2 regions of the Geobacillus sp. C56-T2 genome follow, and region 1 is predicted to be linked to the other one. Evidence: a T-box and tRNA genes for the amino acid it is inferred to sense, from the RefSeq annotation. Region 1 holds a T-box; the other holds one or more tRNA genes.

Region 1 (9,034 bases):
CTTATAGGTGATCGTGCTCGTCGTATTCAGCACCGTCGGCATTCCATCGGTCAAGAAAATGATGTACTTTTTCCGCGCCGGGTCATTAAAATACGACCGGGCGAGCGACAAAGCGGCTGAATAGTTCGTTCCGCCATTGGCCGTCAGGCTGTTGCCTTCCCGCAAAATCGCGTCAAGCTGATGGATGACGTTCGCATTGGCGTCAAACGGAACGAGGCTGTCAAAACGCACGCCATCGGAAAATGGAATGAAAGCGAAGCGGTCATTGACATTGTAATTCTCCTTAAAGTAGCTGACCGCTGTTTGCAAAGCGGATTTGGCGCTTTGCAGCTTGGTTAAGGTCATGGAACCGGATACGTCCATGACAAAGACGACATCGATCGGCGGGCGAATCACTCCTGACACCGCTCCTTGCGGAATGAGCGTCACATCGAGCCGGCCTTGGGCATCGCCGCCGGGCGGTTTGGCATACTCGGGCTGCGAGGAAGTGAACTGCCATTGGAGCGAGGGAAGCGTTGCCGCTTGCACCGGTGCCTCCTTCCCGCCTACGACAAACATAAGCCAAAACGCCCATCCGAGCGCAAAAAGCGCGCGCAAAATCCCCCTTTTCCCCATGCTCCTCTCCCCGTTTCGCGACAATTTTCCTATATTTCTATTATATCATCGTTCAACCATTGTCGATAGAAAAATTTTCTTATCGGAATCGCTTTTTTACGTCTGAAATAAAGTAGAGCGAACCGGTGACAAGCAGCAGTTCGTCATCTCCCATCTGTTCTTGCTGGGCGCGAATCCAGCCGGCCCAATCATTTACGGCCGCCTTCTGCGGGTGGGAAGAGAGAGCGGCTAATGCTTCTGCTTGAGCGGCGCGCGGAAAATCGAACGTCGTAAACGTGATTGTGTCCGCGAGCTCATCAAGCCGTTGAATCATCCGCTCAAGCGGCTTGTCCGCCAACGCGGCAAACAAGACGTGGACGCGTTTGTCCGGGTAATGCGCACGCACCGTGTCAACGAGTGCGCGAATGCCGGCTTCGTTATGGGCGCCGTCGACAATGACGAGCGGTTTGTCGCTCACCCGCTCAAAGCGGCCGGGCCAAGCAGCTGCCGCCAGCCCAGCGACGATATGCTCCGGGTCGATCAAAAACGAATAGCCAAGCCGCAATAGTTCGGCCGCCATCACCGCCACCGCCGCGTTTTCGACTTGATGGGCGCCGGGCATGTGAATGCGCACATCGCGGTATGCCGAAAACGGCGTGACAAGCGAAAACTGCTCCCCTTCCGCGGTCGTTTGCTGATCGGAGACGGTAAAATCAACGCCGAGCCGATATGTTTTCGCTTTCCGCTCCGCGGCCGTCTTGGCGATCACTTCCCACGCCTCAGGCTCGTTGACGGCTGTCACGAGCGGCACCCCGGATTTGATGATTCCCGCTTTCTCGGCGGCAATTTGTCCGAGCGTATCGCCTAAAATGTTCATATGGTCATAGCTGACGTTCGTGATGACGGAAACGAGCGGATAAATGACGTTCGTCGAATCGAGCCGGCCGCCGAGCCCGACTTCAATGAGCACAATATCTTGAATGTGTTGTTTGCCGAAGTAATAGAGCATCATGGCGGTGATCACTTCAAACTCGGTCGGTCCGCCAAGTTCCGTCCGTTCAAGTTCGTCCGCGAGCGGCTGAATGACTCGCACTAGCTCCACGATTTCGTCATCGCCGATCGGTTCGCCGTTGACGCTGATCCGTTCGTTAAACTGCTCGACATACGGCGAAGTGAACGTCCCGACCGAATACCCCGCCGCTTGCAAAATCGAGCGCAAATAAGCGACCGTCGACCCTTTTCCGTTCGTTCCGCCGATATGGACGGCGCGGACGCGGCGTTCCGGGTGGCCGAGCTTTTCCATCATCCATTCCATCCGTTTTAGCCCCGGCTTCATGCCAAGCCGCAGCCGCCCGTGAATCCAAGCGACGGCTTCCTCATATGTGCGGATCATATTCATGATTCCTCCCTTGAGAAGATCAAGATCGAAAGGCTGGCGATGGGCCAAGCAGCTTCCACCAGCGAAAAAGACGAACCCGCATGATGGCGGATTCGTCTTCATCATAATCAACCGCAAGATCGTTTGTCTACCGTTTCAGCTCAGCGAGGCGCGCTTTCACCGCTTCGCGTTTTTCGATGTAGTCTTGCCGCTTGCGTCGCTCTTCTTCGACGACATGGGCCGGCGCTTTCGCCAAAAAGCCTTCGTTGGCCAGTTTCTTTTCGACGCGCTCGACTTCTTTGTTCCACTTGTCAAGCTCTTTTTCAAGCCGCTTGATTTCTTCTTCAATATTGATCAGCCCTTCAAGCGGCAAAATAAGCTCCGCTCCGGTGACGACAGCGGTCATCGCTTTTTCCGGCGCCGGGACATCGGTGTCGATGACCAGCTCGCTCGGATTGCAGAACCGTTCCAAATAAGCGCGGTTTTTCAAAAGCGCGGCCCGCACGTGCTCGTCTTTTGTCTTAATATAGAGCGCAATCGGTTTGCTCGGCGGTGTGTTCACTTCAGCGCGGATGTTTCGGACCGCGCGGATGATGTCCACAAGCATCCGCATTTCTTCAGCCGCTTCTTCGTTCGACAGTTCGGGACGCACTTGCGGCCACGGAGCAACGGTGATCGATTCCCCTTCATGCGGCAAGTTTTGCCAAATTTCCTCGGTAATGAACGGCATGAACGGGTGAAGCAGGCGCATCGTGTTGTCAAGCACATACGCCAACACCGAACGCGTCGTCTTTTTCGCCGCCTCGTCATCGCCGTACAGCGGCAGCTTTGCCATTTCGATGTACCAGTCGCACAAGTCGTCCCAAATAAAGTTGTACAGCGTGCGTCCGACTTCGCCAAACTCGTATTTGTCGGCGAGCTTCGTCACCGTGTCGATCGTTTCGTTTAAGCGCGTTAAAATCCAATGGTCGGCGACCGTTTTTTCGCCGCTCAAATCCAGCTCCTCGTACGTCATGCCGCCCATGTTCATCAAGGCAAAGCGCGAGGCGTTCCAAATTTTGTTAGCAAAATTCCACGTCGCTTCGACTTTTTCCGTGCTGAAGCGCAAATCTTGGCCCGGCGAGCTGCCGGTCGCCAAGAAATAGCGGAGCGCATCGGCGCCATACTGGTCGATCACATCCATCGGATCAACGCCGTTGCCGAGCGACTTGCTCATTTTCCGTCCTTGGGCGTCGCGGACAAGACCGTGGATCAACACGTCTTTAAACGGCCGCTTTCCGGTGAACTCAAGCCCTTGGAAAATCATGCGCGATACCCAGAAGAAAATGATGTCATAGCCGGTGACTAGCACATCGGTCGGGTAATAGCGCTTGTAGTCCGGCGAGTCGGTATCGGGCCAGCCCATTGTCGAGAACGGCCAAAGCGCCGAGCTGAACCATGTATCAAGCACGTCGGGGTCTTGCTCCCAGTTTTCAATGTCTTTCGGCGGCTCATGGTCAACGTAAATGTCGCCCGTTTCTTTATGATACCACGCCGGAATCCGGTGCCCCCACCAAAGCTGGCGCGAAATGCACCAGTCGCGGATGTTTTCCAGCCAGTGCAAATACGTTTTTTCAAACCGCTCCGGCACGAACTGCACTTTGCCGTCGGTTTGCTGCAGCTTGATGGCGGCTTCGGCCAGCGGCTTCATTTTGACGAACCATTGCGTCGACAAATACGGCTCAACGACCGCTCCGCTCCGTTCGCTATGGCCGACCGAGTGGACGTGCTCCTCAATTTTAAAGAGGACGCCTTGCTCTTGCAAGTCGCGGACGATTTGCTTCCGGCACTCGAACCGGTCAAGCCCTTGGTATTGCATGGCGTTTTCATTCATCGTGCCGTCTTCGTTCATGACGAGAATGCGCGGCAAGTTGTGGCGGTTGCCGATTTCAAAATCGTTCGGGTCGTGTGCCGGCGTAATTTTCACCGCCCCGGAGCCGAATTCCATATCGACGTACTCATCGGCGATGATCGGAATTTCGCGGCCGACGATCGGCAATTTCACCATTTTGCCGATCAAGTGCTTGTATCGCTCATCATCAGGGTGCACAGCAACGGCCGTGTCGCCGAGCATCGTTTCCGGACGGGTCGTCGCCACTTCAATGTAGCCCGAGCCGTCAGCGAGCGGATAGCGCAAATGATAGAGCGCGCCTTTTACTTCTTTATAAACCACCTCAATGTCCGACAACGCCGTTTTCGTCACCGGGTCCCAGTTGATGATGTACTCGCCGCGGTAAATGAGCCCTTTCCGGTAAAGCGAGACGAACACTTCGCGCACCGCTTTGGAGAGCCCTTCATCCAGCGTAAACCGCTCGCGCGTGTAATCGAGGCCAAGCCCTAACTTCGCCCATTGGCTGCGAATATGGCCGGCGTACTCTTCTTTCCACTTCCACGTTTCTTCCAAAAATTTCTCCCGGCCTAAATCGTAGCGCGACAATCCTTGCTGGCGCAGCTTCTCTTCCACTTTCGCCTGGGTGGCGATGCCGGCGTGATCCATCCCTGGAAGCCAAAGAACGTCATAGCCTTGCATCCGCTTCATGCGGGTAATGATGTCTTGCAGCGTCGTATCCCACGCATGCCCTAAATGCAGTTTGCCGGTGACGTTCGGCGGCGGAATGACGATCGTAAACGGTTGTTTGTCCGGATCGCCGGTCGCTTCAAAAAACTTGCCTTTCAGCCACCATTCATAACGCCCCGCCTCAACGGCGCGATGGTCGTATTTGGGCGGCATTGACACTTCATGTTGTGCCATAATCATTCCCTCCTTCGACATGATGGACAATACGGCCGACGGCGGCTTTCCTGCTTGGCAATGCCGCGCCGACGGCAAGCAAAAAAGCCCCTTTCATCCGAAAAGGACGAAAGGAGCTGCTTTCGCGGTACCACCTTTTTTCTTAAGCCTAGAGGATGGCAAAACCGTGTCGTTCAAGCACCGGGCGATGTTCCATCCGAAGCGGCCGCAACGTTCCCCGACTTTGGAAACGGCGTCTTTCAACCACCGCCCTCTAGGGCTTAAGCGCTTCATTGGCATAACGGCAATCAACCGGCTTCCTCTACTCGGCAGCAGCGCCTTTCAACGAAGCAGCTCAAGGGCGACCTTCCAGCAGCCGCCATCCTAGGAAATCTCGCAGCTTTCTGATTTCCCTCTCTGCAGGCGCGGGCCGCTGTACTCCTCCCCGTCTTCGCTTTTGTCGTCATCGTTCGATTATTATACTACCATTGTCCATCATCTTTGCCAAGTTTTTATTGATTTATTCGACAGAAAGCCATTTGGTGACAAACGTTCACCCGTCTCATATTGTATAGTAAACCGGAGAAGGAGGGACGACCGATGCGGCGTTTCAATCCGTACTCATGGCCGCCGTGGCTGCGGCAAGTGCGCGCCATCTGCGCCCAAGTGATCATTCCGCTCGCCGTTTTTCAGGCGATCCGCACCATTTTGCTGCCGACAACGTTTGACGTGCTTTTATTGGCCATTCTTGTGTTGGCGGCTGTCGCGTTCCGTTTGGAATGGATTTAGGAGAATCGGATGTAAAACAAACATTCAACTTATCATCGCTCAAGGCAACGAGCGGTTTTTCACCAACGTTTTCGGCTTCCATGGCCATAGGCGTTTCCGGATCGTTTTCCGTTGGAGGATGGATTTAGTCTTGACCTTGTTCATCGATCGGCGCTTCGGCGTCACTCATCTCTTTTTGTTGCCGTGCGGCATCGCGCTGGACAAGATGCATGACGACCGCTTCCATGTTTTTAAAGGCAAAATAACAGCGCTGCAAGGCGGCGACGTAGGCCCGCTCGTTCCGTTCCGTCCGCCGGGTGGCTTCATATCGCTCCAAACAGCGGACAAACCTACGCGGCTCGGCCAAGTGGCCGTATAAAAACGCCCGTTCCCCGGCGGATAGTGGCAACGCTTTTTCATATTCATCGATGCCATCAAGCCACGCCCGTGCAAGCGGCGGAAACGTTTGAACATGAGCGCGAAACGCGGCGATCAAATCGTATACTGGCGAATTCCAATGCGCCCGCTCCCAGCTGATCCAATACGGCGCCACGTAGTGGGAGAGGCGCGCTTTTCCGTGCACCCAAGCCGTCCGCCATTGCTTCGTTTCCTTGAGCGCCTCCTCCCACGCAGCCAACTGCTCCTCGGCGAACGAATACGCGCGCATCACTTCATGAAAATAGGTGCAGCATTGGAGCTGAAACGGCGACATGTACCACGCCGATTCATACGTTTCGACTCGCTCTTCCCATAAAGCTCGCGCTCGTTGCCATTCGTTCTTTTTTTGCTGGCGGTACGCTTCGATTTCTTCCTCTTTTACCGCCACCGTGCGGATGGTGGCGCGGTGCAGCTCGGCCAACCCGCGAAAGAAAGAGCGGACAACCTCGTCGTCCGCTTTCGCCCCTTGGTCATGCCAAGCCTGCAAATAATAAAGGCGGCCTCCATCGACCGCAAACAGTGACTGTTGGCGCGTCCCGTACACCGGCGGACAACGGCGGCCATAGTAGCGAAGCGACTGCCAAACCGCTGCCGCCTCCCGTTCGTCATGGAGCGCCTTTAAAGCGAAAACGCCGTTTGTCGTGTACACTTTCGCTACTTTGCCCCGCTGTTCGATGCGCTCCGGCGTCACCCCATATTGGGCAAGCAGAGCGCGCTGGCTGGCAAACCGTCCATCCATCGTGATGCCCCCTTGACGGCAAAAGAAGCGGAAAGCGCCCTGTTCATGAGAACGAACGGCTTCCCGCCATGGCCGGAATATAGAGCAGCTGCCCTTCGTGGACGTCATCCGGGCTTTCCAAATCGTTGGCGCGCAAAAGCTGAGAAACGGTCACCTCATATCGTTCCGCAATCTTGTCCAACGAATCCCCTTGCTGGACGATGCAAATTTTGACGGTTGTAAACTCTTCCGCTTCACTTTTGGCAAACAGCTTCGTCAAATAAAGGGCGTTTTCGCTTTTCACTTCCGCTTGTTGTTCTTCCTCGTCCTCTTCACTCACCGCTTTTTTAGCGGCCCCGATCGATACTTTCGCCTCCGTTGGCGGCAACACGGAATCAATCTTCTCTTCCCCTTCCGCGTTGACGGCTTTCGTTTCCGTCTCAAGCGGCAAAAACGGCTCTTTTACATCCTCTGTTTCATCAGACAGCGTTTCTTCATGACGCACAGCCGCTGGCTCAACGGTGGAAGGCGGCGCTTCACTGACTGCGGCGACAGGCTGTTCGCCCGCCTCACTAGCGGGTTGGTTCTCCGATGTAAACGCTTCATCGTCGGCTGCCTCTTTGCGTGCCACTGATTCAAACGGGGCAAACAGCGGCTCTTCTTCCTCATCAGCCGGCAACTCGGAAGCGAGCGGCGCGTCGCTGATGCCGCTGATGGAAATATCGGCGGTCACCACCAACCGGCCATTGTCGCCCAACTCATAGTCAAACGATTCGACCGTCACGTACACGTCATCAAGCGAGCGAATCCGGTTTTTCGGAATCGTGATATCAATAGGGAATCGGTGCGACAGTTCGCTGATGCCGTCGTCGCGCACCGCGATGTGCTGAATGAACCGATAGCTCGCCAAATCAAACGCGTCCTCTTCCTCGGCAGCAGCTAGTTTCGGCTGCGCTGAGCGGAACTCCCCGCTTAACTCAAGCGCGCCGCGAATCGTGATATATTGATCATACTCCTCAACGGAAATGACCGGATCGAGAGAAATGGACAAAAACTCAGCGACTTCCTGTCCGCTTTGAAACCAGACCGATTCTTCGAGCGAAAAACGCAAATACGACTGCTCCAACCGGGCCTCCTCCTTCCGTCCCTTCGCCAAATGGTTTCTATGACAGTATCCATTGTATGAGCGAAAAAAGGACAGTATGATAAAAAAATCGGGCTGACCCAACAGGTTGTCTGCCTTTAAAATCGGCACCACCGATCACGGCAGAAGCAGCCAGCACGTCTATGCAGCAACGAAAGAGGGTATCCCGCTTTTGGGACACCCTCGTTTCGCTCAGCCGCGCAGGCGGGTAAACACCCGTTCGGCAGCGGCGATCGTATATTCAATGTCTTCATCGCTATGCGCCGTCGACAAAAACAGCCCTTCAAATTGCGACGGCGGCAAGAAAACGCCTTCGTTCGCCATTTCCCGATAATAGGCGGCAAACAGCTCCAAGTCGGACGTTTTCGCTATCTCGTAGTTGACCACCGGCTCGTTGGTGAAGAAAAAGCCAATCATCGATCCAGCGCGGTTGATCGTGTGCGGAATGCCGTACTTTTCCGCCGCCTGATGAAGACCGTCGGCAAGGCGAGCCGCCTTGCGACCAAGCTCTTCGTACACTTCCGGCGTCAATTGCCGAAGCGTTTCGTAACCGGCCGTCATGGCGAGCGGGTTGCCGGACAGCGTGCCCGCTTGATAGACCGGCCCGCTCGGGGCGACAAACTCCATGATCTCCGCTTTGCCGCCGTACGCTCCGACCGGCAGGCCGCCGCCGATCACTTTGCCAAGGCACGTCAAATCCGGCTCCACGCCGTAATATCCTTGCGCGCAATGATAGTCGACGCGGAACCCGGTCATGACCTCATCGAAAATCAACAAAGCGCCGTATTGTTTCGTCACCTCGCGCAGCCCTTCCAAAAAGCCGGGAACGGGCGGCACGACTCCCATGTTGCCGGCGACCGGCTCGACGATCACCGCCGCAATGTCTTCGCCAAACCGCCTAAACGCATAGCGGACGCTGTCCAAATCGTTGTACGGCACCGTGATCGTATGCTGGGCGACCGCCTCCGGCACGCCCGGGCTGTCCGGCAAGCCGAGCGTCGCCACGCCGGAGCCGGCTTTAATGAGCAGCGAATCGCCATGGCCATGATAGCTGCCCTCAAATTTAAGGATTTTGTTGCGTTTCGTATAGCCGCGCGCCAAACGCAAAGCGCTCATCGTCGCCTCGGTGCCGGAGTTGACCATGCGCACGACCTCGACGGACGGCACCCGCTCGATGACGAGCTTGGCGAGCTCATTTTCAAGCAGCGTCGGGGCGCCGAAGCT
Region 2 (9,034 bases), 2.5 Mb from region 1:
ACGCCCAATCTCTTGGGTTGTCAGGGGATGTCAAGACCTGGTAAGGTTCTTCGCGTTGCTTCGAATTAAACCACATGCTCCACCGCTTGTGCGGGCCCCCGTCAATTCCTTTGAGTTTCAGCCTTGCGGCCGTACTCCCCAGGCGGAGTGCTTATCGCGTTAGCTGCAGCACTAAAGGGTGTGACCCCTCTAACACTTAGCACTCATCGTTTACGGCGTGGACTACCAGGGTATCTAATCCTGTTTGCTCCCCACGCTTTCGCGCCTCAGCGTCAGTTACAGGCCAGAGAGCCGCCTTCGCCACTGGTGTTCCTCCACATCTCTACGCATTTCACCGCTACACGTGGAATTCCGCTCCCCTCTCCTGCACTCAAGCTCCCCAGTTTCCAATGACCCTCCACGGTTGAGCCGTGGGCTTTCACATCAGACTTAAGGAGCCGCCTGCGCGCGCTTTACGCCCAATAATTCCGGACAACGCTCGCCCCCTACGTATTACCGCGGCTGCTGGCACGTAGTTAGCCGGGGCTTTCTCGTGAGGTACCGTCACCGCGCCGCCTTGTTCAAACGGCGCTCCTTCGTCCCTCACAACAGAGCTTTACGACCCGAAGGCCTTCTTCGCTCACGCGGCGTCGCTCCGTCAGACTTTCGTCCATTGCGGAAGATTCCCTACTGCTGCCTCCCGTAGGAGTCTGGGCCGTGTCTCAGTCCCAGTGTGGCCGGTCACCCTCTCAGGCCGGCTACGCATCGTCGCCTTGGTGAGCCGTTACCTCACCAACTAGCTAATGCGCCGCGGGCCCATCCGCAAGTGACAGCCAAAGGCCGCCTTTCAACCAAAGACCATGCGGTCTTCGGTGTTATCCGGTATTAGCTCCGGTTTCCCGGAGTTATCCCGGTCTTGCGGGCAGGTTGCCCACGTGTTACTCACCCGTCCGCCGCTGACCCAACCAGAGCAAGCTCCGATTCGGTCCGCTCGACTTGCATGTATTAGGCACGCCGCCAGCGTTCGTCCTGAGCCAGGATCAAACTCTCCAATGAAAGTTGATTGGCTTTGTAAGCTTCGGCGCCGACACCAAACGTGTCAAGCGGCCTCCGCTTTTCGTATTGTCTAGCTTCGGCCGCTATCGGCTCGCGACGCTTCGTGTCCCGCTGCTGCGGCGACACATTGCATACGCTCCTGTGGCACCACCCACGCAGAACCAAGCAAAGCTTGGTTCGAGCCTCCTCGCGGGCCTCTCAGCGCGTTTCGCCGATAGGCAAGCGGCCTCAGCCTTTCGTTGCGCTTCGTTTCGTTCAGTTTTCAAGGAACGAGGATGGAGCCTATCGGGATCGAACCGATGACCTCCTGCGTGCAAAGCAGGCGCTCTCCCAGCTGAGCTAAGGCCCCACGTGCTCCGCGATCGGGAAGACAGGATTTGAACCTGCGACCCCATGGTCCCAAACCATGTGCTCTACCAAGCTGAGCTACTTCCCGCTAACGCGCTCGAGAGGATTCGAACCCCTAACCTTCTGATCCGTAGTCAGATGCTCTATCCAATTGAGCTACGAGCGCAAGTGCCGAGGGCCGGACTCGAACCGGCACGGTAGTTACCTACCCCAGGATTTTAAGTCCTGTGCGTCTGCCAATTCCGCCACCCCGGCTAACAGGCAAAATCGATTAAAGACAAATAAATGGAGCGGAAGACGGGACTCGAACCCGCGACCCCCACCTTGGCAAGGTGGTGTTCTACCACTGAACTACTTCCGCCCAATTTTATGCGGGTGAAGGGACTCGAACCCCCACGCCCGTGAAGGGCACTAGACCCTGAATCTAGCGCGTCTGCCAATTCCGCCACACCCGCAAATCAATTGTGGTGAGCCATGGAGGACTCGAACCTCCGACCCTCTGATTAAAAGTCAGATGCTCTACCTACTGAGCTAATGGCTCATCGTTAGGATACACTCACATATTTGACGATGTCCCTTCCTCTACCAGCTGACTCGAAGATGCCGAGTGCGTCGGGACAACTCGCAGCAATTTCGAAGATGTAGCGCTCGTTGCTCTACCTACTGAGTGAATGGCTCATGTGATCATAACACTCTAAGTACTGATGAGCTCTACCTGCCTCTTCCTCTACCAGTTGTTTCGAGGAAGCTCGATGCGTCGAGGCAACTCGCAGTCAACCCGAAGATGCATTGCTCGTTACTGAGCGAATGGCTCATGGTTTGGTATACACTCAGATCTTTGACGATGTCCCTTCCTCTGCCAGCTGACTCGAAGATGCCGAGTGCGTCGGGACAACTCGTAGCGATTTCGAAGATGCAGCGCTCGTTGTTGCGCCAAAGGGATAGGTTAAGATGGTGGAGGATGACGGGATCGAACCGCCGACCCCTTGCTTGTAAGGCAAGTGCTCTCCCAGCTGAGCTAATCCTCCACGCCATCGCCTAGCAGCGACCTACTCTTGCAGGGGCGCTGGCCCCAACTACCATCGGCGCTGGAGGGCTTAACTTCCGTGTTCGGGATGGGAACGGGTGTTTCCCCTCCGCTATCACCACTAGGCGACCAATTAGACAAGTCATATTATAGCCGAATTGTTGCGTTTGTCAATACAATCTTTATTTTTGAACGCAACAGTTGTCATTTCAGCATGCTATCATAATATAGCACACCAAAAACGGTTTGTCAACGGTGATTTTTTACCTTCGTTCATAAAGACGACTTTTATTCTATACGCTTCTTGTTTTAAAGTCAATAGCCAATCGTCCCCTGTCAAGGAAAGACACAGGGGACGATCATTGTCATTTATGGCGCATCTGTGGGAAGAGCAGCACGTCACGAATGGACGGCGAGTTGGTCAAGAGCATCACCAAGCGGTCGACACCGATGCCAAGCCCGCCTGTTGGCGGCATGCCGTATTCAAGCGCTTCAAGGAAGTCCTCGTCCATTTCATGCGCTTCATCGTTTCCTTGTTCGCGCTCTTTTAGCTGCGCCTCGAAGCGTTGACGCTGATCGATCGGGTCGTTCAGTTCGGTAAAGGCATTGGCATGTTCGCGCCCGACGATAAACAGCTCAAATCGGTCGGTAAAACGCGGGTCGTCCGGATTTTTCTTGGCCAATGGCGAAATTTCAACCGGATGGCCGTAAATAAACGTCGGCTGGATAAGATGGGACTCGACTTTTTGTTCAAAAAACTCGTTGACAATATGGCCAAAGGTCATGTGGGGAGCGACTTCCACGCCATGTTCTTTCGCCAGTTCCCGCGCCTCTTCGTCGCTCATCTGTCGCCAGAAATCGACGCCGACATATTCCTTGATGGCGTCAACCATATGGAGGCGCCGCCATTCGGGCGTTAAGTCAACGGTATGTTCGCCGTATTGAATTTTCGTCGTTCCGAGCACTTCATTGGCGATGTGGGCGATCAAATTTTCGGTCAGTTTCATGATGTCGCGGAAATCGGCGTACGCCTCGTACAATTCGAGCATCGTAAACTCCGGATTATGGCGGGTGGAAATGCCTTCGTTCCGGAAAACGCGGCCGATTTCATACACCTTTTCCAAACCGCCGACGATGAGCCGTTTTAAATGGAGCTCGATGGCGATTCGCATATAAAGCGTCATATCCAATGCGTTATGATGCGTAATGAACGGACGTGCAGCCGCACCGCCTGCTACGGCGTGCATCATCGGTGTTTCGACTTCTAAGTAGCCATGGCTGTCAAGATACCGCCGCATCGATTGGATGATCAAACTGCGAGTAATAAACGTCTTCTTGCTTTCCGGATTCATGATTAAATCGAGATAACGCTGGCGGTAGCGCTGCTCAATGTCCTTAAGGCCGTGGTACTTCTCAGGCAGCGGGCGCAACGACTTGGTCAAAAATTCGTACGACGACACCTTAATGGAAAGTTCGCCGACTTTCGTTTTGAACACCGTGCCACGCACGCCAACGATATCGCCAAGGTCGGAGATTTTAAACAGTTCGTACTGTTGTTCGCCGACATCGTCTTGGCGGACATAAATTTGGATTTGCCCTGTAACGTCTTGGATGTGGGCAAATCCCGCTTTGCCTTTGCCGCGCTTAGTCATAATGCGACCGGCGATAGCGACTTCGATCGGGTTTTCTTCTAGCTGCTCTTTTGACCATTCACCGTATAGTTCAAATAGCTCTTGTGCCTTGTGCGTGCGCTCGAACCGTTTGCCAAATGGGTCGACGCCCAATTCTTCGATTTTTTTCAGCTTTTCCCTGCGGACGCGCAGTTGGTCGTTCAATTCTTCGTGACTCATAGCTCATTCACTCCATTTAGCGATTTTTTACGAAAAATACTGCCAGCACCCGCTGGCAGTTCTCCGCTGCATGAACATCGTCCTTGTTGGACCATGTCATCTTCTATGGTCATGCATAGAAGACGGGGGCTTCTCTGATCATCCCATCTTATGCCGGAAAATGGGCTGAGCGATCCCCGTGCGCCCCACGGTTCGATCACCGCCTTCGGTTGCGTCTTGACGCATTCCCCACTCTCCCTTTGCTTCGGAGCAGGAACCGTCTTGCAAAGCGATGCTAAACAGCTTCGGCGTTCGCCGCTGCTTGGGCTTCTGCTTCTTCCGCTACTTGAAGCAACAGCGCGGCCAGTTCGTCTCGCGTTTCGCATTCGTTGATGGCATTGCGGATTTTCGCTGCACCGCGAATGCCCTTTAAATACCAAGCAGCGTGTTTACGCATTTCTTTTACGGCGATATATTCGCCTTTTAAGGCAATCAATCGATCCAAATGCAACAGGCAGACGTCGATTTTTTCCCGCGGCGTTGGTTCGGGGATGAGTTCCCCCGTTTCTAAATAGCGGACCGTGCGGTAGATCATCCACGGATTGCCGAGCGCCGCCCGCCCGATCATGACACCGTCGACTCCTGTCTCTTCCAGCATCCGTTTGGCATCTTGCGGCGTTTTGACATCGCCGTTGCCGATGACCGGGATGTTGACCGCTTCTTTCACTTGCTTGATGATGTTCCAATCCGCTTTTCCTTCATACATTTGCACCCTTGTCCGTCCGTGGACAGCGACAGCTTTGCCGCCGGCGCGCTCGACGGCTTGAGCGTTTTCGACGGCGTAAATGTGCTGTTCATCCCAACCGATCCGCATTTTCACCGTGACCGGTTTTTCCACAGCATCAACAATCGCGGCAACGACATCATAGATTTTATTCGGATCAAGCAGCCATTTCGCTCCAGCGTCACAATTTGTAATTTTCGGCACTGGACAGCCCATGTTAATGTCGATGATATCGGCATTCGTATTTTTATCGACAAATTTCGCCGCTTTGACAAGCGTTTCTTTCTCGCCGCCGAAAATTTGCAAACTGATCGGCTTTTCCCGCTCATCGATGTACAACATATTCAACGTTTTTTCATTGTTGTATACGATTCCTTTGTCGCTGACCATCTCAGCGCATACGAGCCCGGCACCGAATTCTTTGACGGTCAGGCGGAACGCCGAGTTGCACACGCCTGCCATCGGGGCGAGCACAACACGGTTTTTGATTTCGACGTCACCGATGCGAAACATCGAAAACGCCTCCTTTCTACTTGTTTGATTCGAACGTTGGCGGAGACAGCTCCTCCACTGACACATTCAACCGTTCGGCGATTTGCCCGATGAGCGCATCGGATGGCATCCGATTACCACGCTCAATTTCACCAAGGATGGATACTGAAATGCCAAGCTCCTTAGCCAACTTTTCTTGTGTATATCCTTTCAGCTTTCGAAAAGCGCGAATACGTCTTCCCCATCTTTCTGCTTCCATAGGCGAACTCCTTTTTTGTCCGGCAGCCGGTCAATGATGTCGGTTAGCGGTTCAGAAAGAGTTGGTATGGTCACAAACGCATTGACTTCCAACAACGGAATGAGCACAAACGCCCGCTCCATCATGCGCGGATGCGGGATCGTCAGTTGCTCTGTCTCAATATTTTCATGATTATACAGCAAAATGTCAAGGTCTAACGTTCGCGGCCCCCAACGAACTTCCCTTTTTCTCCCCAATTTTTGTTCGATTTCTTGAGTCACGTCAAGCAAGGCAAACGGTGATAGCGTTGTCGCCACCTCGATCACCATGTTTAAAAACTTGCCTTGATTGACGTAGCCAACCGGATCAGTTTCATAAATCGATGAGCTGGAGGTGATAAAAATTTCTTTATGATGATAGAGCGCTTCAATGGCAGAACGCAAATAGGAAACACGATCTCCAAGGTTAGAGCCTAAAGCGAGATATGCAATGTTTTCCATTTAACGACCCCTATCAATTTCGACTGCGACATATTGATAATGGCCGCGGATCGGCGGATTCGGCTTTGTCACTTTGACAATGCAACGCTGAACAACAGGAAAGACGGCGAGCAAGTCGGCAGCGATCGCTTCAGCGACCGCCTCGATCAAGGCAAACGTCCGCTCTTCCACGATCACCCGGCAGTGCTCGTACACATCGGCGTAGTTGACGGTATACTCAAGACGATCGCTCCGCCCAGCGGGCTGCAAATCGAGCTCCAGCGTCACATCGACTAAAAACCGCTGGCCGAGGATGTTTTCTTCGCGAAGCACCCCGTGGTAACCGTAAAATTCCATGCCGTGCACGTAAATTTTATCGATGGCCGCTCTCTCCCTTCCCGAGCATAGCATCCATCATTTTCGCCATGCGAGCGATCGGCAATACATCGTGGACACGGACGATATGCACGCCTTTGACGATGCCGAGGCAAACGGTCGCGCCCGTCCCTTCCAGCCGCTCCTCAACTGGGACATTGAGCACATGGCCGATAAACCGTTTGCGCGACGTACCGAGCAACAGCGGATAGCCAAGAGCGGCAAATTCGTCAAGACGGCGCATCACTTCCAAGTTATGCTCGACCGTCTTGGCGAAGCCGATGCCTGGGTCTAAAATGATGTTTTCCTCTTTCACACCGGCTCCTTTGGCAATGCGAATGCTTTCCTGCAAATCAGCGATCATGTCGGAAATCAACTCGCGATACGCCATATCGCGGCGGTTGTGCATTAAAATAATCGGCACGCCGTACGTGGCGGCGACGCGCGCCATATCGGGATCGGCTTTTGCTCCCCAAACGTCGTTGATCATGTGTGCTCCGGCTTCGATCGCTTGCCGAGCGACCTCTGCTTTGTAAGTGTCAATGGAAATGGGTACGTTCACTGCCTTGGCGATCGCTTTGACCGCCGGGATGACTCGGCGCAGCTCTTCATCGAGCGGCACTCGATCTGCCCCCGGACGAGTTGATTCCCCGCCGATGTCAATGATGTCTGCTCCTTCCGCCACAAGCTGCTTCGCGTGCTTGACCGCGTTTTCGATGTCGTAAAACCGGCCGCCGTCGGAAAACGAATCGGGTGTAACGTTGACAATGCCCATGATCAACGTTTTTTTGCTTAAGTCAAATTCATGCCCTCGGCATTGAAGCCGAAGAGGGCGCGTCAATGTTGTCATCAGCCGTTCATCCTTTCCGCCAATTCATTCCTCGTCCATAACTGATGGGCCAAGCGCCGGTAATGATGCTGCAGCGTCTGAACGACCGGGCCGTTTTTTCCTTGGTAGACGCAACGGCCAATGCGGAAAAGGGGGACAATTTCCTGCACCGAGTTGGTGATAAACGCTTCATCCGCCTGCAACAGATGGGAGAGCGGATAGGCCCCTTCTTCGACGGGAATGCCCAACTGTCTGAGCAATGCGATGACGAATTGTCTTGTGATGCCGTTCAATATGCCGACAGCCGGCGCCGGCGTGTAGACAACGCCGTCTTTCACCCAAAAAAGATTGGAAACGATCCCCTCCGCTACCGCCCCTTCTGAATTCAAAAAAATTCCTTCTGCATCCGGTCGATGTCCGAGCTCCCATTTCCCAATCATATTGTTTAAATAATGGTGCGACTTTAGTCGCTCCTTTCCTTCCGGGCTGTTCCGCCTTGTCGCGAGCACCACCCCTTCTTTTCCTTCCGAGGGGGCAGGAGGCGGCAGCGGCTTCATATAGACAATCACGGTCGGACTTCGGTACTTTTCGATCGGCAAGCCGAGATCGCCGACCCCGGCCGATACATTGAAGCGCACATACGCGTCGCACAAGCCGTTGGCCTCAAGCAACTGTTCGATGATCGCCACCGCTTCGGCGCGGCCGAACTGCCTTTCGATGTGAAGCTCAGACAGCCCTTTGTTCAATCGGGCCAAATGATCGTCAAGCAAAAATGGGTGACCGCGATACGTGCGGAACGTTTCAAATAAGCCGAGCCCATATAAAAACCCGTGATCGAACGCTGACAGCCGAGCCTCCTCGCGCGGAACGACCGCCCCGTTCATATACACATACATGACCGTCACGCCTTTTTATATGTGTCGATAAAATTTTTCAATAGCTGCATCCCATGGCTCGTCATAATCGATTCCGGGTGAAACTGCACGCCTTCCACCGGCAGCGTGTGATGGCGAATGGCCATCACTTCCTCCTCTTCCGTCCAAGCCGACACGACGAAACAGTCCGGAAGCGTCTCTTTCTCGACGATCAAGGAATGGTAGCGCGTGGCCGTAAACGGGTTCGGCACGCCGCGGAAAATCGTCTCCCCATCATGGTAGACGGACGATGTTTTCCCGTGCATCAGCCTTGGAGCGCGGACGACGCGGCCGCCGAATGCCTGGGCGATGGCTTGATGGCCAAGGCAGACGCCGAAAATCGGAATTTGACCGGCAAAGCGATCAATGACTTCTAGGCTGACCCCTGCCTCATTCGGTGTGCAAGGACCGGGGGAAATCATGATAAAATCGGGGCGGAGCCGTTCGATTTCAGCCACCGTAATTTCATCATTCCGTTTGACAATCAGCTCTTCGCCCAACACACCCAAATATTGCACCAAATTGTACGTAAACGAATCGTAATTATCAATCATGACGATCATCAATTCTCACCTCGTGCTCAAAAATAATGCCTCTGCTTCGCTCAGCTCTTTCGCTTTCCAAAGGGCGGCCGCTTTCTTTACACATTCCTTGTACTCATGCTCCGGGTTGGAGTCGATGACG

What was found. A T-box is a leader RNA that pairs with one kind of tRNA and senses whether it is charged. The one in region 1 lies ahead of GC56T2_RS12900 (valine--tRNA ligase), so its partner is inferred to be a tRNA-Val.
Region 2: it has a tRNA-Val gene. The T-box ahead of GC56T2_RS12900 (valine--tRNA ligase) is inferred to sense a tRNA for this amino acid. The anticodon was not compared.

Annotation. Positions count from the first base shown of each region.
Region 1 is NZ_VJWB01000001.1:2,575,731-2,584,764, forward strand. It holds gene GC56T2_RS12890 (VWA domain-containing protein) at 1-615, opposite strand, end outside; gene GC56T2_RS12895 (bifunctional folylpolyglutamate synthase/dihydrofolate synthase) at 695-1,987, opposite strand; gene GC56T2_RS12900 (valine--tRNA ligase) at 2,121-4,763, opposite strand; T-box leader at 4,863-5,203, opposite strand; gene GC56T2_RS12905 (hypothetical protein) at 5,343-5,531, shown strand; gene ysxE (spore coat protein YsxE) at 5,656-6,687, opposite strand; gene spoVID (stage VI sporulation protein D) at 6,731-7,792, opposite strand; gene hemL (glutamate-1-semialdehyde 2,1-aminomutase) at 8,003-9,034, opposite strand, start outside.
Region 2 is NZ_VJWB01000001.1:82,005-91,038, reverse strand. It holds rRNA gene GC56T2_RS00495 (16S ribosomal RNA) at 1-1,035, opposite strand, end outside; tRNA gene GC56T2_RS00490 (tRNA-Ala) at 1,312-1,384, opposite strand; tRNA gene GC56T2_RS00485 (tRNA-Pro) at 1,398-1,471, opposite strand; tRNA gene GC56T2_RS00480 (tRNA-Arg) at 1,476-1,549, opposite strand; tRNA gene GC56T2_RS00475 (tRNA-Leu) at 1,553-1,638, opposite strand; tRNA gene GC56T2_RS00470 (tRNA-Gly) at 1,670-1,744, opposite strand; tRNA gene GC56T2_RS00465 (tRNA-Leu) at 1,754-1,838, opposite strand; tRNA gene GC56T2_RS00460 (tRNA-Lys) at 1,849-1,924, opposite strand; tRNA gene GC56T2_RS00455 (tRNA-Val) at 2,336-2,411, opposite strand; rRNA gene rrf (5S ribosomal RNA) at 2,420-2,536, opposite strand; gene lysS (lysine--tRNA ligase) at 2,776-4,260, opposite strand; gene dusB (tRNA dihydrouridine synthase DusB) at 4,535-5,536, opposite strand; gene GC56T2_RS00435 (helix-turn-helix domain-containing protein) at 5,553-5,774, opposite strand; gene folK (2-amino-4-hydroxy-6-hydroxymethyldihydropteridine diphosphokinase) at 5,726-6,253, opposite strand; gene folB (dihydroneopterin aldolase) at 6,254-6,613, opposite strand; gene folP (dihydropteroate synthase) at 6,606-7,457, opposite strand; gene pabC (aminodeoxychorismate lyase) at 7,457-8,332, opposite strand; gene pabA (aminodeoxychorismate/anthranilate synthase component II) at 8,338-8,913, opposite strand; gene pabB (aminodeoxychorismate synthase, component I) at 8,920-9,034, opposite strand, start outside.